4 regions of the Pseudonocardia nantongensis genome follow, and region 1 is predicted to be linked to each of the others. Evidence: predicted binding sites of a transcription regulator. Region 1 holds the regulator's gene; each other region holds the start of a gene.
What was found. Region 1 encodes LexA, which represses DNA repair genes until DNA is damaged. Its sites were predicted from a motif close to CGAACACGTGTTCG; they were not measured.
Positions count from the first base shown of each region.

Region 2: the regulator LexA is predicted to act here: its motif matches at 2,884-2,897, upstream of dnaB (replicative DNA helicase).
Region 3: the regulator LexA is predicted to act here: its motif matches at 3,330-3,343, upstream of recN (DNA repair protein RecN).
Region 4: the regulator LexA is predicted to act here: its motif matches at 4,359-4,372, upstream of uvrA (excinuclease ABC subunit UvrA).

Region 1 covers NZ_JBKGXT010000013.1:63,838-69,545, forward strand. Annotated here, with positions in the region: gene dapF (diaminopimelate epimerase) at 1-794, shown strand, start outside; gene hflX (GTPase HflX) at 873-2,357, shown strand; gene ACLFMI_RS15530 (hypothetical protein) at 2,447-3,490, shown strand; gene lexA (transcriptional repressor LexA) at 3,548-4,306, opposite strand; gene ACLFMI_RS15540 (hypothetical protein) at 4,868-5,017, shown strand; gene ACLFMI_RS15545 (hypothetical protein) at 5,212-5,568, shown strand.
Region 2 covers NZ_JBKGXT010000004.1:151,156-156,863, forward strand. Annotated here, with positions in the region: gene ACLFMI_RS06265 (class I SAM-dependent methyltransferase) at 1-109, opposite strand, end outside; gene ACLFMI_RS06270 (dTDP-4-dehydrorhamnose 3,5-epimerase family protein) at 319-864, shown strand; gene ACLFMI_RS06275 (hypothetical protein) at 861-1,094, shown strand; gene dnaB (replicative DNA helicase) at 1,443-2,852, opposite strand; gene rplI (50S ribosomal protein L9) at 3,520-3,966, opposite strand; gene rpsR (30S ribosomal protein S18) at 3,984-4,220, opposite strand; gene ACLFMI_RS06295 (single-stranded DNA-binding protein) at 4,269-4,817, opposite strand; gene rpsF (30S ribosomal protein S6) at 4,829-5,143, opposite strand; gene ACLFMI_RS06305 (deoxyribonuclease IV) at 5,460-5,708, shown strand, end outside.
Region 3 covers NZ_JBKGXT010000029.1:3,566-9,273, reverse strand. Annotated here, with positions in the region: gene steA (putative cytokinetic ring protein SteA) at 1-1,156, opposite strand, end outside; gene recN (DNA repair protein RecN) at 1,276-3,273, opposite strand; gene ACLFMI_RS24470 (NAD kinase) at 3,397-4,509, opposite strand; gene ACLFMI_RS24465 (TlyA family RNA methyltransferase) at 4,506-5,315, opposite strand; gene ACLFMI_RS24460 (hypothetical protein) at 5,317-5,526, opposite strand; gene ACLFMI_RS24455 (HAD-IIA family hydrolase) at 5,666-5,708, opposite strand, start outside.
Region 4 covers NZ_JBKGXT010000034.1:17,340-23,047, reverse strand. Annotated here, with positions in the region: gene ACLFMI_RS25940 (glycosyltransferase) at 182-1,060, shown strand; gene uvrA (excinuclease ABC subunit UvrA) at 1,100-4,087, opposite strand; gene ACLFMI_RS25930 (MBL fold metallo-hydrolase) at 4,477-5,151, shown strand; gene ACLFMI_RS25925 (hypothetical protein) at 5,173-5,708, opposite strand, start outside.

The DNA.
Region 1 (5,708 bases):
GGGTCGCGGCGCTCTGCGACCGGCACCGCGGCCTCGGCGCCGACGGGGTGCTGCGCGTCGTGCGCTGGGAGAAGCTCACCGGGGACGACTCGGTCCCGGAGCCGGTGCCCGGCGTCGAGTGGTTCATGGACTACCGCAACGGCGACGGCTCGGTCGCCGAGATGTGCGGCAACGGGGTGCGGGTCTTCGCCCGCTACCTGCACGAGCGCGGCTGGCTGCCCGGCGGCGGCCCGATCGGCACCCGGGCGGGGGTCCGCACCGCCGCGATCGGCGAGGAGCCCGGCGGCGCGGAGCCGGTCGTGTCGGTCGACATGGGCCCGGTGCGGGTCGGCCCGGCCGCGGTCGCGACCACCGGCGACGCCCGCTTCGACGGCGTCGCCCTCGACGTCGGGAACCCGCACCTGGCCTGCGTGACGGCCGCCGACCCGGACGCGCTCGACCTCACCCGCGCCCCCGGTCACGACCCGCAGGTGTTCCCACACGGCGTCAACGTCGAGTTCGTGACGCCGCTCGACGGGCCCGCCGACGGCGGTCACGTCCGGATGCGGGTGCACGAGCGCGGGGTGGGGGAGACCCGGGCCTGCGGCACCGGGACCGTCGCCGCGGTCGTCGCCGCGCTGCGGGCCGCCGGGCACGACACCGGGGACGTGCACGTCACGACGCCGGGCGGCCGGCTGCGGGTCACCGTGGCGGCCGGCACCGCGGACGCCACCGGGACCACGGTGCTGCACGGTCCCGCGGTGCTGCTCGCGACCGGTGAGCTGGACCGCGCCTGGTGGGACGCGCAGGGCTGAGCCGGTGGATCCCGTCGCGCCGGCCGGGCGAAACGGACCGGACAGCGACCCGCCGGTCGTGGGACACTCGACGTCACGATGACTGAAGCCCACACGCCCGTCCCGCCGTCCGCCGGGGATCTCGAGCTCGAGGAGCGCTCGTCGCTCCGCCGGGTCACCGGCCTGTCCACCGAGCTCACCGACGTCACCGAGGTCGAGTACCGCCGGCTCCGGCTCGAGCAGGTCGTGCTCGTCGGCGTGTGGACCACCGGGACCTCCGAGCAGGCCGAGGTGTCGTTGGCCGAGCTGGGCCGCCTCGCCGAGACCGCCGGCTCGCAGGTGATGGACGGCATGGTGCAGCGCCGCTCGACGCCGGATCCGGCGACGTTCATCGGCTCCGGCAAGGTCGACGAGCTCGGCGAGACGGTGCGGGCCACCGGCGCCGACACCGTGATCTGCGACGGCGAGCTCTCGCCCGGCCAGCTGCGCCAGCTCGAGGAGCGACTCAAGGTCAAGGTCATCGACCGGACCGCGTTGATCCTGGACATCTTCGCCCAGCACGCCCGTTCCCGGGACGGCAAGGCGCAGGTCGAGCTCGCCCAGCTGTCCTACCTGCTGCCCCGGCTGCGCGGCTGGGGTGAGGCGCTGTCCCGGCAGGTCGGTGGCCGCGCCGCGGGCGGCGTCGGTATCGGCGGCCGCGGCCCCGGTGAGACCAAGATCGAGTTGGACCGCCGGCGGATCCGCGCCCGGATGTCGAAGCTCCGCCGCGAGATCGGCGCCATGCGCCAGGTCCGGCAGACCCAGCGCGGTAACCGCACGCGCAACGAGATCCCCTCGGTCGCGATCGTCGGCTACACCAACGCCGGCAAGTCCAGCCTGCTCAACCAGCTCACCGACGCGGGGGTGCTGGTCGAGGACGCGCTGTTCGCCACCCTGGACCCGACCACTCGCAAGGCCGAGACCGCGGACGGTCGGGCCTACACCCTCACAGACACCGTCGGGTTCGTCCGGCACCTGCCGCACCAGCTGGTCGAGGCCTTCCGCTCGACGTTGGAGGAGGCGGGCCGGGCCGACCTGCTGGTGCACGTCGTGGACGGCTCCGACCCGCTGCCCGACGACCAGATCGCCGCGGTCCGCGAGGTGCTGGTGGAGGTCGGCGAGGAGCAGGGCGGGGCCATGCCCACCGAACTTCTCGTGATCAACAAGACGGACACGGCCGGGGACCTCGCGCTGGCCCGGCAGCGGCATGCCCACCCGGAGGCGGTGTTCGTCTCGGCGCACCGCGGTGACGGCATCGCGAAGCTCCGCGAGCGGATCGCCGGGTTGCTGCCGCGTCCGGAGTACGAGGTCGAGCTGCTGCTGCCCTACACCCAGGGCGGGCTCGTCGCACGGGTGCACGACGAGGGCGAGGTGCTCGCCGAGGAGCACACCGGCGACGGCACCCGGCTGCGGGCCCGGGTCGGCCCGGAGCTGGGCACCGCGGTGCAGCCCTTCGCGGTCGCCGGGGGGCCGGCGAGCACCGGGCCGGCCGCCGGCACCGTCGACGGCGACCTGCCGGCTCCCGCCGTCGGCCCCGGGCGCTGAGCCGCCGGAGCCACCCGGGAAGTCGGCGCGGGGTCCGGCCGGCCCGCGCGGCGAGAACCGGGACCGTCCTCGCCGCCGCGGCAGCGCTCGTGTCCCTCGGGGTGCCCGCGGCCTCGGCTGGGTCGGCGGCGCCCGGGGCCGCGCCCCGGCCGGCCTGCACGGTCGAGGACCCGCGGGTCGCGGAGCTGTCCGGGCTGGTCGCGGCCGGCCCGGCCGGCGCGCCCGCATCCGGGTACCACGCGGTCGTCGACGGCGACGGGCCCGCGCGGGTGTACACGCTCGACCCCGGGACCTGTGCGGTCACCGGGGTGCGGGAGGCGCAGGCCGGGGTCACCGACGTCGAGGATCTCGGGACCACCCCGGACGGCACGCTGTGGCTGGCCGACATCGGCGACAACCCTGCGCAACGGGACACGGTGCGGCTGGTGGTGGTGCCGCCGTCGGGCCCGGCACGGGTGCACGAACTCACCTACCCGGACGGCCCGCGTGACGCCGAGGCGATCCTGGTCTCCGACGACGGCGTCCCGCTGATCGTCGACAAGACCACCGGGGCGGCCGGGGTGTACCGTCCCGCCACCCCGCTGGACGGCGCGCCCGGCCCGGTCCCGATGACGCGGGTCGCGGACGTGGTGCTGCCCTGGTCGGGCACCAGTGGGGGGCCGCTCGGCCCGTCCGGGTCCCGCACCGTCACCGGTGCTGCGGTCGGTCCGGCCGGCAGCCCGGACCGGGTCGCCGCACTGCGGACCTACACCGATGCCTGGCTCTTCCGGCTGCCGGCCGGTGCGCCCGCCGATGCGGATGCGCTGGTGACGGCGCTGCGCGGGTCCCCGCTGCCGGTGCCGCTGCCGGACGAGCCGCAGGGGGAGGCGGTGGCGCTGGACGGGCAGGGAACCCTGCACTCCGGCAGCGAGACACGCGGTCTCACTCCGGCGGCGATCCGGGTGGTGCCGGGGGCCGCGGCCGCGGCGACCGCTCCGGCGGCCCCGGTCGTCGGCCAGCCGATGGTTGCGCCGCGGGTGGGCACCGTGCCGGACTGGCTGCCCGCCGCGGCCGGGAGCGCGGTCGTCGTGGTGCTGCTGCTGGCCGGTGCCGGGGCGATGGTGCTGCACGGTCGCCGTCGGCGCCGGGGCTGATCGGTCCGCCGCGACGGCACCGTCGGCGCTGGGGCGCCGACGGACGCCCGCCCGGTCTCAGAGGCGGCGCAGGACCGCCACCACACGACCGAGGATCGACGCGTCGTCACCCGGGATGGGCTGGTAGGCCTCGTTCGCCGGCATCAGCCAGATGTGCCCGTCCTTGCGGCGCAGCGTCTTGACCGTGGCCTCGCCGTCGATCATCGCGGCGACCACCTCGCCCTGCTCGGCGACCGGCTGCTGGCGCACGACGACCCAGTCGCCGTCGGTGATCGCGGCGTCGACCATCGAGTCGCCCTTGACGTTGAGCAGGAACAGCGTCCCCTCGCCGACGATCTCCCGGGGCAGCGGGAACACGTCCTGCACCGCTTCCTCGGCCAGGATCGGCCCGCCCGCGGCAATGTCGCCGATGAGCGGGACGAACGCCGGCGCGGGGCGTTCCGAGCGGACCGCCTCGGTGTCTGCATCGGTGCCGTCGCCGGCCGCCGCGGTCTCCGGGCTGCGCACGTCCACCGCCCGGGTGCGGTTCGGGTCCCGCCGCAGGAAGCCCTTGCGTTCCAGGGTCCGCAGCTGGTGGTGCACTGACGACGTGGAGGTCAGTCCGACCGCGTCGCCGATCTCGCGCACGCTCGGCGGGTAGCCGTACCGGTCGACCCAGTCCCGGATCACGGACAGGACCTTGCGCTGCCGGGGGGTCAGCCCGCGGGTGTCGCCGGGTTCGGGGAACTCCCGCACCTGCGCGGAGCCCGGGCTGGCGGGCGCTGCACCCCTGGACTCGCCGCTCGCGGACGCGTCTGCTGACTCGTCGGCTCCCATTGCTTTCGCCTCCTCTGGTGTACCGGCTCGAACAGTAGCCGCCACCGGGCAATTCGCCAAACATGCGTTCGAACGACACGCCGGTGTGTCGTGGCTTCCGTCGGCGTCCGGTGGTACAACATCGCACGAGCGTTCGATCGAACAACAGTGCGATCACGTGTGGCTGACCGGCACCGACGGTCAGCACGCGGGGGAGAGGTGGCGATCGTGGTGACGACGATGACGACAACGGCACTCAGGGCATCGGCGAGGACTGCCGTGCCGGTGAGGTCTGTGGTGCCGGTGAGGTCTGCGGTGCCGGTGGAGGCTGCGGTGCCGGTGGAGGCTGCGGTCCCGGTGGGGCCTGGGGCGCCCGTGGAGGCTGCGGTCCCGGTGGGGGCAGCGGTGCCCGCAAGGACTGCGGCGCCGGCGGAGGCGGCGGCGCCGGGGAGACCGCGTGGTGCGGTGCCGCCTCCTGTCCGGTCGCGGGGGCGTGCGATGTGTCCGCAGACGTTGCCGGACCGTGCCCGGACCGAATCGGCGTCCCCGGGACGGGGTGGTCCGGCGCCCCTGGGCGGCACGGTGCGGGCTGCCGGGGTGCTGCTCGCCTCCGCCGCGGCCGTGGTCGGGCTCGGCGTGCTCGCCGAGCTGTCGGCGGCCGTACAGGCGCCGGCGAGCGCGCCCACGTCGGTGTCCGCTCCGGTCTCGGTGCAGCACTCGGCGCCGCGCTGACGATCACGGGTTCCGGTCGCGATCCGATTCTGTCGGTGGCCGGTGCTACACAGCTCGCACGCCCGTTCGACGGCCCCGGGGAAGGGTCGCCGGAGGGTGCGCAGGATATGCGGCCGGCTGTGGCCGGGCGTCGAGTGCGATCGGCGCGTGCGTCCCGGTGAGCCGGGGCGGGCGTCCCGGAGGCAGGAGGAGTCATGCCAGAGCTCGAGGTGCGGGAGCAGGTCCGGCGGGTGGCGCGTCCGGCGGCGCGCCGGCCATGGGCGGCGCCGTGTACCGGTCCGCGGCGCCCCCGGTCGGCGGTGCCGGCGCCGCGCACCGTGCGGCCGCTGGACCGGCGCTGCGTGGCACCGCCCCGTGTCCGCCGGAGCGTGGCGCGTGCCGGCAGCCGCATCGACCGGCTGCTGGCCCCGATGGCGGTGGTGCTGGCGTCGGCGACCGTCGTCGTGCTGCTCGGCCTGCTCGGCAATGTGGCGGCCGGTTGGAACGGCGCGCCCGCGGCCGCGCCGACCGGACCTGGGGGGTCCGCGGTCGAGGCGACGTTCGTCCGTTGAGTTCGGAGCGGGCCGCCACGTCCGTGTGCCAGTAGTTCTCGGGCCCGGCCGGCATCGTAGGGCGCTCGGACGATCCATCGGGTGGCCGGCGCGACTGTGGCGGACGGATCCACGTTGCGCGCTCCGCGTTCGCGGGCGTC
Region 2 (5,708 bases), on a different contig from region 1:
GGGTGTCCCACGGCGGCATCCGGTCCCACGGCGGCTGCTCACCCAGGTCGAGGACGACCGGGCCGTCGGAGCCGTGGCAGGCGCGGCATCGTGTCGTGCCGTCCGGCATGGCCGCTCCGTCCGCTCGGCGAGGTCGATCGATCCGCTACCGCCGATGGTAGTGAGGCCGGGATCCGGTCGTGCGTGCACCCGGATGGAGCAGCGTGGCGTCGCGGTGCGTCACCGAGGTGCACCCGGCTCGTTGTCGTCACCAGGACAGCACGACAGTCGGCCGCGCCCCGCTCGCGGTGTGGCCGGCCCGGGACGGGAGGGGCAGCGATGCACGTTCACCGCACCGTCGTGCCGGGCGCGCTGCTGCTCGACCCCTCGCTGCCACCGCCCGGGCACGCCGGACCGACCGAACCGGGCGGGGTGCCGACCGGCTTCCGGTTCCGCCGCCGGCACCGGCTGGACGACGGCGCCGTGCACGGCCTGCACGGGAACCCGACCGGCCCCGTCCTGCTCGGCGTGTCGCACGGTTCCGGCTACGCCGTGGTCGTGGACGCCCGGCCGGCGGCCGAGACGTTCGGCCGGCTCGCCGTCGCCCTGCTGGACGCGGACACCCGGCAACGCCTGCTGGTGCCGCCGGGCTGCCTGTACGGCGCCCAGGCGGTCGGCGGCCGGGCACTGGTGGAGGTCCGGTCGGGTGCCCGCTGCCCGCGGGGCGAGCGGATCGTCGTCGACCCGGACGACGCGGATCTCGGCCTGCGCTGGCTCCGGCCACGCCCGAAGCACGTGCCCGGCCCCGCCCGGTCCTGGGCCGGCCTCTGCACCCGGCTGGGCGGGCCCGCCGGGCCGCGCCGGGATCGCGTCTCCATCTGGTGAGCCCCGCCGGCTCGGCGTCGGGAATCGGCGCCGCCACAGCGTCGATCCTTCGTGACCACGGCGCCAGGGTCATCGGCTGCGACCTGAGCGACGCCGACGTCATCGCCGATCTGTCGAGTCCCGCCGGCCGCCGGTCGCTGGTCGATCAGGTGACGAAGTGGGACCCAAGTGATCTTCGCCGACGCGGCGCCGAGGCGGCACTGCTCGGTGACCGTCACTGGTGGGCGTGACATCCGTCCTCCAGCGCCGGCACGCGTCCGGGCCGGAGATCGGGACGTGTTCGCGGGTGAGCGAGTCGCCGATTCGCAATAGCCCGCCCCCGAGGGCCCGGCGTCAGGGAATCCCGAAGGCCGCCGCGACAGTCAACGCGAGTAGGTGCTGAAGTCCTGATGATCGCCTGGAGGGTCCGCGCCTCTGCTGCCAGCATCCCTGATCGAGCCGCTGTGGGTCGAGTTCGCTGCCCTACGATCTCACCCATCCGAACGACCCGGGCTGGAGCCCGGACTCCGGTCGGCTCGGACGGGCCGTGCGGCGAAGCGTCATGAGGTCATCGAGGCCGTCCTGAGACGCGAAGGCCATCAGCCGTGCGCGAGGTCGGAGAACCGGCTGTAGTGCAGCTGGTGCGCCACGGTGACCGTCGTCGTGGGCCCGTTCCGGTGCTTGGCCAGGATCAGGTCCGCCTCACCGGCCCGCGGGTCGTCCTGCTCGAACGCGTCCGGCCGGTGCAGCAGCACGACCATGTCGGCGTCCTGCTCGATCGAACCGGACTCACGCAGGTCCGACAGCATCGGCCGCTTGTCGGTGCGCTGCTCGGGACCACGGTTCAGCTGGCTCATCGCGACCACCGGCACCTCGAGCTCCTTGGCCAGGAGCTTGATCTGCCGGGAGAACTCCGAGACCTCCTGCTGCCGGGACTCGACCTTGCGGCCGGAGGTCATCAGCTGCAGGTAGTCCAGGATGATCAACTTGAGGTCGTTGCGCTGCTTCATCCGGCGCGCCTTGGCCCGGATCTCCATCAGCGTCAGGTTCGGCGAGTCGTCGATGAACAGCGGCGCCTCGGAGATCTCCGACATCCGCCGGGCCATCCGGGTCCAGTCCTCGTCCGACATCCGGCCCGCCCGCATGTCGGCCAGCCGGATCCGGGACTCCGCCGAGAGCAGCCGCATCACGATCTCGGACTTGCTCATCTCCAGCGAGAAGAACGCGCTGGTCATGCCGTTGCGGATCGAGCACGACCGGGCGAAATCCAATCCCAGGGTGGATTTCCCGAGCCCGGGCCTGGCCGCGATGACGACCATCTGGCCCGGGTGCAGGCCGTTGGTGCACGCGTCGAGATCGGCGAACCCGGTCGGCACCCCGGCCGCCATGCCCCCGTTCGAGGCGATCGCGTCGATCTCGTCCATCGTCGGCTGGAGGAGCTCCTCCAGCACCACGTAGTCCTCCGTGGTGGTGCGCTCGGTGACCTCGTAGACCGCGGCCTGGGCCCGGTCCACGACCTCGTCGACCTCGCCGCCCTCGTTGCCGTGATAGCCGAGCTGCACGATTCGGGTCCCGGCCTCGACCAGCCGGCGCAGCACCGCCTTCTCGCCGACGATCTCGGCGTAGTACGCCGCGTTCGCCGCCGTCGGCACCGTCGCGATCAGGGTGTGCAGGTACGGCGCCCCGCCCAGGCGGACCAGCTCACCGCGCCGCTGCAGCTCCGCCGACACGGTCACCGCGTCGGCCGGCTCACCGCGGCCGTAGAGATCCAGGACCGTCTCGTAGACGGTCTGGTGGGCCGGCCGGTAGAAGTCCTCCGGGCGCAGCACCTCGACCACGTCGGCGATCGCGTCCTTGCTCAGCAGCATGCCGCCGAGCACCGACTGCTCCGCCGTGAGGTCCTGCGGTGGCTGGCGGTCGAAGGTGCCGTTCGGATCGGCGCTCTGCGAGCCCTCGCCGTCCCGGACCGCACGAGGACGTCCAGCGGGACGATCGTCCGTCAGAGCCATACGCAGCGTCACCCCCGGTGCACACCATACTCGAACAAGGGTTCGACACGCGAGCGGAGGCGTGCGCCGGCCGCGTGGATCCCCCGTGATCTCCGTGCTCCCGGTGGCGTGCGCGGGCAGCGCGGCCGGGAGGCCGCGCGGGATGCCCGCCGCCGGAGCAGGTGACCCGAGGCTAGGCCCGCGCGCCGGGCCTGCCTAATCGTGCTGTGTAGCGATCTGGGGATGACCTGTGCACGAACACCGCCCGACCTGGGACGGGCGTGTGGACAGCCTGGGGACAGTGGACCGATCTGCACGATAAGGGCAGGTCAGGGCGCTGATACTCGGTGTGGACAACATCGTCGTGCGTGTCGTCGATGGCGCCCGACCGGGCGTGTCGGAGGCGTGGCGACACCGTTCGCCGCCCAGCGCGTCCACAGGTCCGCCCGACGAGCGGGCCGTCACCACGTGGCGTGTCGCCTGCGTGACAACGGATGCGGATGGGATCACCCGTCCGCGGCCGCTCCGTCCATCCCGGCCCCCGGCGGGCATCGTCATCCGCCGCGGACGGGCCCACGACCGGGCCCCGACATGCGAAGGGGCGGTGCCCGGAGCACGAGGCTCCGGACACCGCCCTGACTACGCTCGGTGTTCAGCCGATCACCGCGGACCGTGCCGCGGCCACCGCTCAGCTCGCGATGACCGCGATCGACAGCTCGGTGGTGACCTCCGGGTGCAGGCGGACCTGCACCTGGTGCTTGCCGAGGGTCTTGATGTGCCCCGGGACGTCCACGGTGCGCTTGTCGAGCGTCGGGCCGCCGGACGCCTTCACGGCGTCCACGACGGCGGCCGGGGTGACCGAGCCGAACAGCCGGCCGCTGTCGCCGGCCTTCGCCGGAACGGTCACGTTCAGGTTCCGCAGCTGCGAGTCGACCTGCTGGGCGTGCCCCAGGTCCCGGATCTCGCGGGACTTCTGGGCCCTGCGGATCTGCTCGACCTGCTTCTCGGCGCCACGGGTGGCGACGACCGCGAGGTTGCGCGGCAGCAGGTAGTTGCGGCCGTAGCCGTCCTTGACCTCGACGATGTCGCCCGGTCCACCCAGGTTCGGGATGTCGGCGTTGAGGATGAGCTTCATGTGCGTTCTCCCCCTCGTCAGCGCGCGGTCGAGGTGTAGGGCAGCAGTGCGACCTCGCGGGAGTTCTTGACCGCGACGGCGACGTCCCGCTGGTGCTGCCGGCAGTTTCCGGTCACCCGGCGGGCACGGATCTTGCCCCGGTCCGAGATGAACTTCCGCAGCAGACCGGTGTCCTTGTAGTCGATCGGCTGCGCCTTGTCCTTGCAGAACGCGCAGACCTTCTTCTTCGGCTTGCGCACGATGGCCTTGGCCATGGTGGGTGCTCCTGTGGATCTACCGCCGGTGGGCGGTGCGGACGTGGATCAGAAGGGGGGCTCGTCGTCGGACGCCGCGCCGCTTCCCGCGGGCGGGGCCGAACCCCAGGGGTCGTCGTAACCGGCACCGCCGCCGGAGTTGCCTCCGCCGCCGGAGCCGCCGCCCTGCGGGCCGCCGCCGCTGTCGAAGCCACCGCCACCACCGCCACCGAAACCGCCGGAGCCTCCGCCCCGGCTGATCTTGTTGACCTTGGCGGTGGCGTACCGCAGCGAGGGGCCGACCTCGTCGACCTCCAACTCGACCACGGTGCGCTTCTCACCCTCGCGGGTCTCGAACGACCGCTGCCGGAGGCGCCCCTGCACCACGACCCGCGCACCGCGGGTCAGCGACTCGGCGACGTTCTCCGCCGCCTGGCGCCAGATGTTGCAGCGCAGGAACAGCGCCTCGCCGTCCTTCCACTCGCCGGACTGGCGGTCGAAGGTGCGCGGCGTGGACGCGACGGTGAAGTTGGCGACCGCGGCGCCGGAAGGGGTGAACCGCAGCTCGGGATCCGCCGTCAGGTTGCCCACGACGGTGATCACGGTCTCGCCGGCCATGAGAACCCCTCTCAGTCGGCGACGGGCGCCGGCGTACGGGTGACGTCCTTGCGCAGCACCTTGGTGCGCAGCACGGACTCGTTCAGGCCCAGCTGGCGGTCCAGCTCGGTGACGGTGGCCGGCTCCGCGGCGATCTCGACGACCGCGTAGATGGCCTCGGCCTGCTTGTTGATCTCGTAGGCCAGCCGGCGCTTGCCCCAGACCTCGATCTTCTCGACCGATCCGCCGTCGCTCTTCACGACGGTGAGGAACTGCTCCAGGGACGGCTGCACGGTGCGCTCGTCCAGGCTGCCGTCGAGGATGACCATGACCTCGTAGTGACGCATGAGAACCACTCACCTCCTATGGACTCGAAAACGGTCACGACCCGGGCGGCCGCGACAGGAGGTTCTCAGTGCACCCCGACAACGTCGCCGGCACGACGAGCGTGGACACGGTCGTCGCGTTCCGGAGGAACTCGGGATGCCGGGGCAGCCTACCAACGGCGATCCGGCCCCCGACCTGCGGGTACGCCGCCGCCCGCCGGGGCTCGCCCGGATCGGGAGCCGGGGCTCACCCGCTTGGCGAACGGCGGGCGGGGGGACGGTCCGCGGGGCGAGCGGCTGCGCGATGCTGTCGGGGGTGCTCGCTACCGTGGCACCCATGCAGATCGGGGCACACGTCCGGGACGCCGAGGACCCGCTGGCCGCCGCGGCCGAGGTCGGGGCCGAGGTGATCCAGCTGTTCCTCTCCGACCCGCAGGGCTGGAAGAAGCCGCCACCGCACCCGCGGGCCGGCGAGCTGGCGGCGTCCGGGACCGCCGTCGTGGTGCACGCGCCCTACACCGCGAACGTGGCGTCGCCGAACAACCGGATCCGGATCCCGTCCCGCAAGATCGTGGCGCAGCACCTG
Region 3 (5,708 bases), on a different contig from region 1:
GGACGCCCTCGATCAGGCCCTGGCACCAGGCGAGCACGGCGTCCCCGGCCCCGGAGACCAGCACCGCCACGACCACCGCCACGATCGCCGCCGCGACCAGCAGCAGCAGCGGGAACAGCGACGACCGGGCCCGGTAGAGCTGGGCGATCATCGCCCCGTCCACGACCGTGCCGCCGGCCTGCAGCCGGGTGAGGAAGGTCGACGCGTTGCCCCCGGAGCGGCCCCGGTCGAGGAACTCGGCCATCGACGCGGACAGCCCCACCGTGACGATCATCGAGGCGCCGTGGTGGTGGGCCAGCAGCAACGCCAGGTCCTCCGGGTTCGCCATCGACGGGAACGTCACCGCGCTCGCCCCGAGGTCCTGGACCCGGTGCAGGCCCGGCGCGTGCCCGTCCGGGAACGCCGGGACGACGACGTCCGCGCCGCCGGTCAGCGCCTGGTTCGACACCTCGGAGGGGTCGGCGACGATCAGGTCCGGCTTGTACCCGGCGCTCAGCAGGGCGTCCGCGCCCGCCCCGACGCCGATCATCACCGGCCGGTACTCCTTGAGGTAGGTCTTGAGCCGCTTGAGCACGGGCGCGTGCTCGAAGCCGGCCGCGACCACGAGCACCTGACGTCCGTCGAGGGTGATGTCGAGGTCGGGGACGCCGTACCCGTCGAGCAGCAGCGAGCGCTCGCGGCGCATGAACTCGATGGTGTTCGCGGCGAACGCCTCGAGCTGGTGGGTGAGCCCGGACTTGGCCTCGGCCAGCGCGTCGGCGACCGAGTCCTCGGTCTGCTCCCGGCCCTCGCCCAACGGCTGCTCGCCGGTGTAGAGCACACCGTCGGACAGCCGCACCCGGGCGCCGTCCTTGACGGCCCGCAGGATCTCGGTGCCGCAGTCGTCGACCAGCGGGATGCCGGCCTCGACCAGCACCTGCGGGCCGAGGTTCGGGAACCGGCCGGAGATCGACGGCGAGGCGTTGACCACGGCCGCGACGCGCGCGGCGACCAGGGCGTCCGCGGTGGCCCGGTCCAGGTCGACCGCGTCGAGCACCGCGATGTCGCCGGGCCGCAGGCGGCGCAGCAGTGCCTCGGTGCGGCGGTCGGTGCGGGCGGTCCCGGTCAGTCCGGGCAGCTCGGGTCGCGAGCGGTGCAGCAGGCCGGACAGCTTCATGCCGGGCACTGTGACACCCGGGGCGCGTGCGGCGACGCAGGCACGCCGCACCGTGACCGGACGTTCACCGACCGGGTGCATCCGCCCGTCCACGCGGTCCCGGAGTCCGGCCGGGTCGCTCAGCCCGCCCTGGTCCGTGGCGACCGCCGCCCGCGCTGCGCCGCGGGTCGGCCGGTGCCCGCACGGCGGGAGCGGGCCTCCGCCAGGTCCGCCGGTCCGGACGACGAGGCGCCGGTGTCGGTGCCGGCAGCGGCCTCGGTGTGGGCGGCCTCGGTGTGGGCGGCCTCGGTGTGGGAGCCGGCCCCCGTGTCAGCACCGCCCTCCGTGTCGGCGCCGGCCCCCGTGTCGGTGCCGGCTTCGGTGGCGGAGCCGCCGATGGCACGGTCTGCCTCACGGTGCGCGGTGGCCGCGGCGAGCAGCTCCTCGGCGTGCGCCCGGCCGGTGTCGGTGTCGTCCATCCCGGCGAGCATCCGCGCCAGCTCACCGGTGCGCTCGTCGGCGCCCAGCCGGCGCACGCTGGAACGGGTGATCCCCGTGTCCGACGCCTTCTGCACCACCAGGTGCCGGTCGGCGTAGGCCGCGACCTGCGGCAGGTGGGTCACGACGACGACCTGGTGCGAGGCCGCGAGCCGGGCCAGCCGGCGTCCGATCTCGACCGCGGCCCTGCCGCCGACCCCGGCGTCGACCTCGTCGAAGACCATCGTCGGGACCGGGTCGGACCCGGCCAGGGCCACCTCGAGGGCCAGCATCACCCGGGACAGCTCGCCGCCGGAGGCGCCCTTGTGCAGCGGCTGGGCGGCGGCGCCGGCGTGCGGGACGAGCCGGATCTCCACCTCGTCGACGCCGCCGGATCCGGCGTGGCACTCCCGCCCATCGACGACCAGCGCCGGCCCGCCGTCCCCGGCCGGTCGCGGTGCGACGCCGACCTGCAACCGGGCGTCGCGCATCGCCAGCCCGGCGAGCTCGGCGGTGGTGGCCTCGGCGAGCCGGCCCGCGGCCTCGGTGCGCGCCGCGGTGAGCGCGGCCGCGTGCCCGGCCAGCTCGGTCGCCAGCTCGTCCCGGCGGGCGGCGAGCCCGGCCAGCGCGTCCTCCGAGGTGTCCAGGCCCTCGAGCCGCTCGCGGGCCCGCTGCGCCCAGTCCAGGACGCCATCGGTGTCCGCGGCGTACTTGCGGGTCAGCGACTTCAGCTCGGCCTGCCGGGCGAGCACCTGCCCGAGCCGCTCCGGGTCGGCGTCGAGCCGGTCCAGGTAGCCGGACAGCTCAGCGGCGGCATCGGCCAGTACCGAGGCCGCCTCCGCCAGCCGCGGGCCCAGCTCCTCCAGCTCGGGGTCGCCGCTGCCCTCGGTCAGCGAGCGGGCCTGCCCGGCGAGCCCGAGCGCTCCCGCCGACTCCCCGTCCTCGGAGCCGGACAGCGCGAGCCGGGCGCCCTCGGCTGCCGAGCGCAGGTCGTCGGCCTCGGCCATCCGGCGGGCCTGCTCCACGAGCTCCCGGTCCTCCCCCGGCTGCGGATCGACGGACTCGATCTCGGCGAGACCGTGCCGCAGCATGTCGGACTCCTGGGCCAGCCGGCGCGCGTTGTCCCGGCGCTCCGCCAGCTCGCCGACGACCTCCAGCCAGGCCGTCCGGATCTCGGTGTAGGCGGCCAGCGGGGTCGCCACCGCGGCACCGGCGAACCGGTCGAGCAGGGCCCGCTGGTCCGCACCGCGCAGCAGGCGCAGCTGGTCGTTCTGGCCGTGAACGGCGAGCTGGGCCTCGGCGAGCCGCCCCAGCACGCCGACCGGGACCGACCGGCCGCCCAGGTGCGCCCGGGACCGACCGTCCGCGGACACGGTCCGCGCGGCGATCAGGGAGCCGTCGTCGTCCGGCTCGGCGTCGAGCTCCTCGGCCAGTCCCAGCGCCGCGGACGAGGCCGCGAACCGGCCCTCGACGACGGCCCGCTTCGCCCCCGCCGACACCCGCGAGGACTCCGCCCGACCGCCACCGAGCAGGTTCAGACCGGTCACGACCATCGTCTTGCCGGCACCCGTCTCACCGGTCAGCACGGTCAGGCCCGGGTCCAGCTCCAGGGTGGCATCGTCGATCACGCCGAGTCCCTGGATCCGCATCTCGGCCAACATGCGGCGGACCATACGGCCCGGCACCGACGGCGGGCACCGTCGACACGCACGAATCCCGAACATGTGTTCGTACGGTCGGTCCGGTGCGGCGAACGGTCACCGCCCGCCGCGGGCGAGGTGTCGCTACCCGCCCGGGCGGCCGGGGCGCGCCGGATCGTCGGCGCCCTCGGGCGTCCCGGTTCCGCCGGTGCGGCGGGTCGGTGCGGCACCGTTGCCGTCGACGGTCGGTGCCGCGGCCGGGGGAGCCCCCGCGGAGCCGGACGGCGGCGGCGGGACCCCGGTGTCCTCGCGGGCCCGGGCGTCACCGGTGCCGCGGATCTGGTCACGGCGCAGTTGCTGGGCTCCGCGCCAGCCGCGTACCGGGAGGTCGAACTTGCGGACCAGCCGGTCGGCGAACGGCTGTGCCGCGAGGCGGACCATCCGCACCGGCTCCGCGGCCCGGGACAGCTCGACCCGCGCGCCGGACGGGACGGAGACGGTGCGTCGGCCGTCGCAGTCGAGCACCGCCGACTGGCCGCCGGCAGACACCTCGATGGCCACCACGCTGTCCGGGGCGATCACCATCGGGCGGGCGAACAGCGCGTGCGCGTTGCTCGGCACCACCAGCAGGGCGTGCACCTGCGGCCAGATCAGCGGGCCCCCGGCGGAGAAGGCGTAGGCGGTCGACCCGGTCGGCGTCGAGCACAGGACGCCGTCGCAGCCGAACGACGACACCGGGCGTCCGTCCACCTCCAGGACCACCTCGAGGATCCGGCCCCGGGTGGTCTTCTCGACGACCGCCTCGTTCAGCGCCCAGGCCCGGCCGAGGGCATGCCCGTTCGACCGGACCACGACCTCGAGGGTGGTGCGTTCCTCGACCGAGTAGTCACCAGCGGCCAGCGCCCGCAACGCCTCGTCGAGCGTGTCCTCCTCGGCCTCGGCCAGGAACCCGACGTGCCCGAGGTTGACCCCGAGCAGCGGCACACCGGCCGGGCGGGCGAGGTCGGCGGCGCGCAGCAGGGTGCCGTCGCCGCCGAGCACCAGCACCGCCTCGGCGCCACCGGCGCAGTCCGGGCCGACCGGCACCGGGAGCGGGGCGAGATCGTCCGGCAGGGCCGGTTCCTCGCCGAGCACCGCCCACTCGTCCGCGAGCACCCGGGTGCGCACCCCGAGCCGGCCGAGTTCGGTGATGACGTGCAGTGCCGTCCGCCGGTTGTCCGGCCGGCCGGTGTGCAGGACCAGCAGGATCTCCCTCATGCCGGTCCCTCCGCGACGGCGGTGGCGAGCATCCGCTCGACGTCGGTGCCTGCTCCGGCACCGGTGTGCTGCAGGTGCAGGAAGTACTCGACGTTCCCGGACGGCCCGGGCAGCGGGCTGGCGGCGGCACCGCGCACGGCCAGTCCCAGCCGCGCGGCGACGTCCACGACCTCGCGCAGCGCCGCGGTCCGCAGGTCCGGATCCCGGACGACCCCACCGGCACCGAGCCGGGACCTCCCGACCTCGAACTGCGGCTTCACCATCGGTAGCAGGTCCCCGCCCGGCGCGGTGCACGCGGCGAGCGCGGGCAGCACGGTCCGCAGCGAGATGAACGACAGGTCGGCGACGGTGAGCTCGGCCGGGCCGCCGATGTCGTCCGGGGTCAGGGTGCGGACGTTGGTGCGGTCGTGCACCCGGACCCGCTCGTCGCTCTGCAGCCGCCAGATCAGCTGGCCGTACCCGACGTCGACGGCCACCACCTCGTGCGCTCCGCGGTGCAGGAGCACGTCGGTGAACCCACCGGTGGAGGCCCCCGCGTCCAGGCAGCGCCACCCGGCCGGGTCGACGCCCGGGAACGCCTCCAGCGCGCCGAGCAGCTTCTTGGCCCCGCGCGAGGCCCAGTCCGGCCCGTCGTCGTCCGCGACGACGACCGGGGTGTCCCGCTCGACGAAGGTGGCCGGCTTCGCGGCCGGCATCCCGTTCACCGTGACGCGGCCGGCGGCGATCAGCTCGGCCGCCTGGCCCCGCGAGCGGGCGAGCTTGCGGCGGACCAGCTCGGCGTCCAGCCGGGCGCGGGTGACGGCCACCTCAGGTCCGCTCCGAGCCGGCGCTCAGCGCGCGGCCCAGCGCGGCGTGCACCCGCTCGAACGTGGCCGGATGCTCGGTGATCGGCCGGTCGGACAGGTCGGCCAGCGCGGCGACGGCCTGCTCGACGTCCGCGCGCAGCGCCGAGACCGGCTGCTGCTCGGGCGGCCGAGGATCGCCGGGCGGGGGTGCGCCGGGCGGGGGGACGGTCATTCGATCTCCGTGGACGAGGGACTCGCGGTCACGGTAGCCGAACCCTCCGACGGTCGTCGGAGGCGGCGGCCGGGGCCCGCCCGAGCGAGCGGGACCGGCGGCCCGCCGGGGCCGGCCGTGCGGGCGGCGTCGTACCTGTTCAGCCGCCGGTGAACCCCAGCTCACGCAGGACGGACGCCGCC
Region 4 (5,708 bases), on a different contig from region 1:
CCCGCCCCGCCGCGCGTCCGGCGGCGGGGACGGCACCGCCGGGCGCGGGCCGCACGCCGTCTGCCACCATCGTCCGAACGTTTCGCGGCGACAGGGTGGCCTGCCCTGCTCCGGCGATCGGATCGCATGATCCGGTTCGGCCGCCGACGTCCGGCTCGTCCGGAGGTGAGAGGAGCGAGCGGTGGCACCTGCATCGCACGAGGACCGATCCCCCACGGTGTCCGTCTGCGTCCCCGTCTACCAGGGCGGAGTCTACCTGGAGCGGGCTGTCCGCAGCGTGCTGGACCAGGACGTGGACGGGCTCGAGCTGGTCGTCCGGGACAACGGCAGCACCGACGGCTCCGCGGACGTCGTGCGCGGTTTCGACGACCCGCGGATCCGGCTCGAACGTGCCGAGGACACCGTCCCGCTCGCCGAGAACTGGGCCCACGTCGTCGGCCTGGCCCGCGGCGAGTTCGTGAAACTCCTCTGCGCCGACGACATGCTGGCACCGGGGGCGCTGCGCACCCAGCTCGCGGCGCTGCGCGCGGACCGGTCGCTGGCACTGGCCGTCGGCCGGACCGACATGATCGACGCCGACGACCGGGTGCTGTTCCGCGGCAGGCACCTGCCCCGCTCGGTGCTCGGCACCCGGTCGGCCACCGACGTCTCCCGGGCCGTGGTCCGGCACGGCGGTAACCCGATCGGTCCGCCGGTCGCCGGCACGTTCCGGCGGGCGGACTTCGAGGCGGTCGGCGGGTTCAGGGACGACCTGGAGTTCACGATGGATCTCGACCTGTGGGTCCGGCTGCTCGCGCGGGGCAGGATGCACGGCGACCGGGCGACAGCGGCGAGCTTCCGGGTGCACCCCGGCTCGGCGTCCGCGGCGACCAGCCGGGAGCAGCTCACGACCCAGCGGGAGTTCACCCGCCGGTTGATCGCGAACCCGGCGGCCGGGATCCGCCGCCGGGACCGGGTGGCCGGTGTGGTCGGCAGCTACGCCGCGATGGCCCGGCGCCGTGCCCTATTCCTCTACAGCACGGTCCGGCGCCCGGCACCCACCGCGGTCCGGACGGGCTGACACCACCGGTTCGCACCGCGTGCTCGTCCGGCGGCGTTCTCAGCTCGCCGCAGCCGCCCGGCTCCGCCGCCGCGTCGTCGTGGCTCCGGCCGCACCGCCGGAGCCCGCGGTCTTCGACGTGCGACGCGGGCGCACCGGCGAGTCGTCCGGGGTCACCAGGTCGTGCAGGAACCGTCCGGTGTGGCTCTCCGAGTGCGCCGCGACCTGCTCCGGCGTGCCCTGCGCGACGACCGTCCCGCCGCCCGCGCCGCCCTCCGGCCCCATGTCGATGATCCAGTCCGAGGTCTTGATGACGTCCAGGTTGTGCTCGATGACGATCACCGTGTTGCCCTTGTCGACCAGCCCCTGGATCACCGCGAGCAGCTTGCGGATGTCCTCGAAGTGCAGGCCGGTGGTCGGCTCGTCCAGGATGTAGACGGTCCGGCCGTTGCTGCGCTTCTGCAGCTCGCTGGCGAGCTTGACCCGCTGCGCCTCGCCACCGGACAGCGTCGGTGCCGGCTGGCCCAGTCGCACGTACCCGAGCCCGACGTCGACCAGGGTCCGCAGGTACCGGCTGATCGACGTGATCGGGGCGAAGAACTCGGCCGCCTCCTCGATCGGCATGTCCAGGACGTCGGAGACGGTCTTGCCCTTGTAGTGCACCTCCAGGGTCTCCCGGTTGTACCGGGCGCCCTTGCAGACCTCGCACGGGACGTAGACGTCCGGCAGGAAGTTCATCTCGATCTTGATCGTGCCGTCGCCGGTGCACGCCTCGCACCGCCCGCCCTTGACGTTGAACGAGAACCGGCCCTCGGCGTAGCCACGGACCTTCGCCTCGGTGGTCGCGGCGAACAGCTTGCGGACCTTGTCCCAGACCCCGGTGTAGGTGGCCGGGTTGGACCGCGGGGTCCGGCCGATCGGCGACTGGTCGACCCGCACCAGCTTGTCCACCTCGTCGACGCCGTTGATCCGGGTGTGCCGGCCGGGGACCTGCCGGGCCCCGTTGAGCCGGTTCGCCAGCGTGGTCGCGAGGATGTCGTTGATCAGCGTCGACTTGCCCGAGCCGGACACCCCGGTCACCGAGATCATCCCGCCGAGCGGGATGTCGACGTCGATCCCGCGCAGGTTGTGCTCGCGGGCCCCGACCACGGTCAGCGCCCTGCCCGGATCGAGCTCGCGGCGCTGCGGCAACGGGATCGAGCGCCGGCCGGACAGGTAGGCCCCGGTCAGCGACGTGTCGTGCGACTCAAGGTCGGCGACCGTTCCCGAGTGCACGATGTGCCCACCGTGCTCACCGGCGCCCGGGCCGATGTCGACCGCCCAGTCGCAGGCGCGGATGGTGTCCTCGTCGTGCTCGACGACGATCAGGGTGTTCCCCAGCTCCTTGAGCCGGGTCAGGGTCTCGATCAGGCGCCGGTTGTCCCGCTGGTGCAGCCCGATCGAGGGCTCGTCGAGCACGTAGAGGACGCCGACCAGGCCGGACCCGATCTGGGTGGCCAGCCGGATCCGCTGCGCCTCGCCACCGGACAGGGTTCCGGCGGCCCGGTCAAGGGACAGGTACTCCAGCCCGACGTCGAGCAGGAAGCCGAGCCGGGCCCGGACCTCCTTGAGCACCGCGCCGGCGATCATGGCCTGGCGGTCGTCGAGCACCATGCCGTTGAGGAAGTCCGCGCACTCGGCCACCGACATCGCGGAGACCTGGGCGATCGACCGCTCCCCCAGGTCCTTGTGCGGCAACGTGACCGAGAGGACCTCGGGGCGCAGCCGGGCACCACCGCAGGCCGGGCACGGGATGTCCCGCATGTAGCCCTCGTAGCGCTCGCGCTGCGACTCGGACTCGGTCTGCTCCAGGCGCCGCTCCAGGAACGGCATGACGCCCTCGAAGTTGGCGTAGTACGAGCGCTCGCGACCGTAGCGGTTGCGGTAGCGCACGTGCACCTGGTCCTCGCTGCCCTGCAGCACCGCCTTCTGGGCGGTGGCGGGCAGCTTCCGCCAGGGGGTGTCCATCCGGAACCCGACCGCCTGGGCGAGCCCGGACAGCAGCCGGCCGAAGTACTCGGCGTTGTGCCCGGACGACCACGGCGCGATCGCGCCCTCCTCCAGCGACCGCTCCGGGTCCGGGACGACCAGCTCCGGGTCGACCTCCTTCTTGATGCCGAGGCCGGTGCAGGCCGGGCAGGCGCCGTAGGGACCGTTGAAGGAGAACGTGCGGGGCTCCATCTCGGTGACGCCGAGGACGTGCCCGTTCGGGCAGGCCATCCGCTCGGAGAACCGGCGCTCCCGCTCCGGGTCGTTCTCCGGCAGGTCCACGAAGTCCAGCACGACCAACCCGTCCGCCAGCCGCAGCGCGGTCTCCACCGAGTCGGTGAGCCGCTGCTTGGCGGTCGCCTTCACCGACAGCCGGTCGACCACGACGGAGATGTCGTGCTTCTCCTGCTTCTTCAGCGTCGGCGGGTCGGACAGCTGGTGCACGACACCGTCGACCAGCGCCCGGGAGTACCCCTGGGACTGCAGCGTGGAGAACAGGTCGACGAACTCGCCCTTGCGGGTCCGCACCACCGGCGCGAGGACCTGGAACCGACTGCCCTGCTCCATCTCCAGGACCTGGTCGACGATCTGCTGCGGGGTCTGCTTCTCGATCACGTGCCCGCAGGTCGGGCAGTGCGGGATGCCGGCGCGTGCGTAGAGCAGGCGCAGGTAGTCGTGGATCTCGGTGATCGTGCCGACGGTGGACCGCGGGTTGCGGTTGGTCGACTTCTGGTCGATCGAGACCGCCGGGGACAGCCCCTCGATGAAGTCGACGTCCGGCTTGTCCATCTGGCCGAGGAACTGCCGGGCGTACGCCGAGAGCGACTCGACGTACCGGCGCTGCCCCTCGGCGAAGATCGTATCGAAGGCCAGGCTGGACTTGCCGGAGCCGGAGAGACCGGTGAACACGATCATGCTGTCCCGGGGCAGGTCGATGTCCACGCCCTGCAGGTTGTGCTCGCGCGCACCGCGCACGACCAGCCGCGGACCGCTGGGGACCGGCGACGCACCCGGCGACAGGGCGGTGCCGGGATCACGGCGGTCGGTGCTCGGGTCGCTCACGATGCGCGCCTCCTGGGATGGCGGGGTCGGGGTCCGGACGGACCCGGTGACGCCCACAGCGATCGGAACCTTCCCGCGGCCGGACTCCGCCGGCCGGGAAGGGTGTCTCCGCGTCCGGCCCGATGCTAGGCGCGACCACCGACAAGAACCCGTCGACCGGGGGTACCCGCAGGTCCTCCTCGGTGGATGCGCCGCCGCCCGCGCCGCGCGGTGCCGCAGCGATGATACTCGTACGCATGTTCGAGATCGTGGCCGGGGCGCGCACCACCGCACCGCGAGCGGGCGGGTCCGCGCGACCGGCGGGTTCACCCCAGCGGATGTCGGACCCGGCCGATACGCTCCCGGCCGTGGACGTCCTGGAGAACTACACCGGTCACACCGACCCCGGCGGGGCGGCGACGCGCCGCGACCTGGACCGGCTGAGCATCACCAAGCTCTCGGTCGGCGAGATGGACAACAACGCCTACCTGCTCGTGTGCAAGGCCAGCGGCGAGGCCCTGCTGGTCGACGCGGCCGCCGAGCCGAACCGGCTCGCCGACCTGATCGGCGCCACCGCCGAGCGACCGGACCTGCGGCACCTGGTCACCACGCACCGGCACCCGGACCACTGGCAGGCGCTCGGCGCGGTCGCCGGCATGTTCGAGCCGCGGCTGATCGCGCACCCGGTCGATGCGCCCGAGCTGCCGGCACCGATGGACGAGTTCGTCGAGCACGGGGACCGGATCGCGTTCGGGGAGCTCGAGCTGGAGGTGATCCACCTGCGCGGGCACACGCCGGGCTCGATCGCGCTGCTCTACCGCGGCGAGGACCGGCCGCACCTGTTCACCGGCGACAGCCTGTTCCCGGGCGGGCCGGGCAAGACCTGGTCCGAGGGGGACTTCCACCAGCTCGTCGGGGACCTGGAGTCGCGGGTGTTCGACAAGCTGGGCGACGACACCTGGTTCTACCCGGGCCACGGTGACGACTCGACGATCGGCGACGAGCGGCCGAAGCTGTCCGAGTGGAAGGGCCGCGGCTGGTAGCCGCGCGGGATCCGCGGGCGATCACCTGTCTCCCGCTGAGCCGAGCTGCTCCAGTACATCACGCACGTAGCGGGCGTGGAGGCCTGACAAGCGATCCGTCGACAATTGTGCCAGCGGCTCCTCCGAGTTCGCCCCGAGGAAGGGGGCGCGGCGTGCGAATACCTCGCGGGGACGGATGAGGAAATTCGTGGTGAGAACGGCGCCACCATGACCGAGGACGAATTCGAGAACTCGAGCCAAGCGAGTACTGCCGCGGTTGTATCGCGACAGCGAACTCGTGACCAGAATTTCGCTGGCGCCAGTCTCAATGCTGCCCAACATTTGCAAGAGGTCGTCATCGACAGGATCGAGCCCACAACGCACCTGACGCCCGAGCCATGCCACATCATCATCCAGCTCTGCCGGCGGCGTGGCGCCATGCTCGACGTCGGAGAGTCGCGGCGGAGCATGCCCAACGGATGGCCCGCGGATCGCCTTCCTCCCACCGGACCCGGCCGCGAGCGCCATCGCACGAAATGCCGCACAAGCCCGACGTGACTCGACTACCGACGAGAACA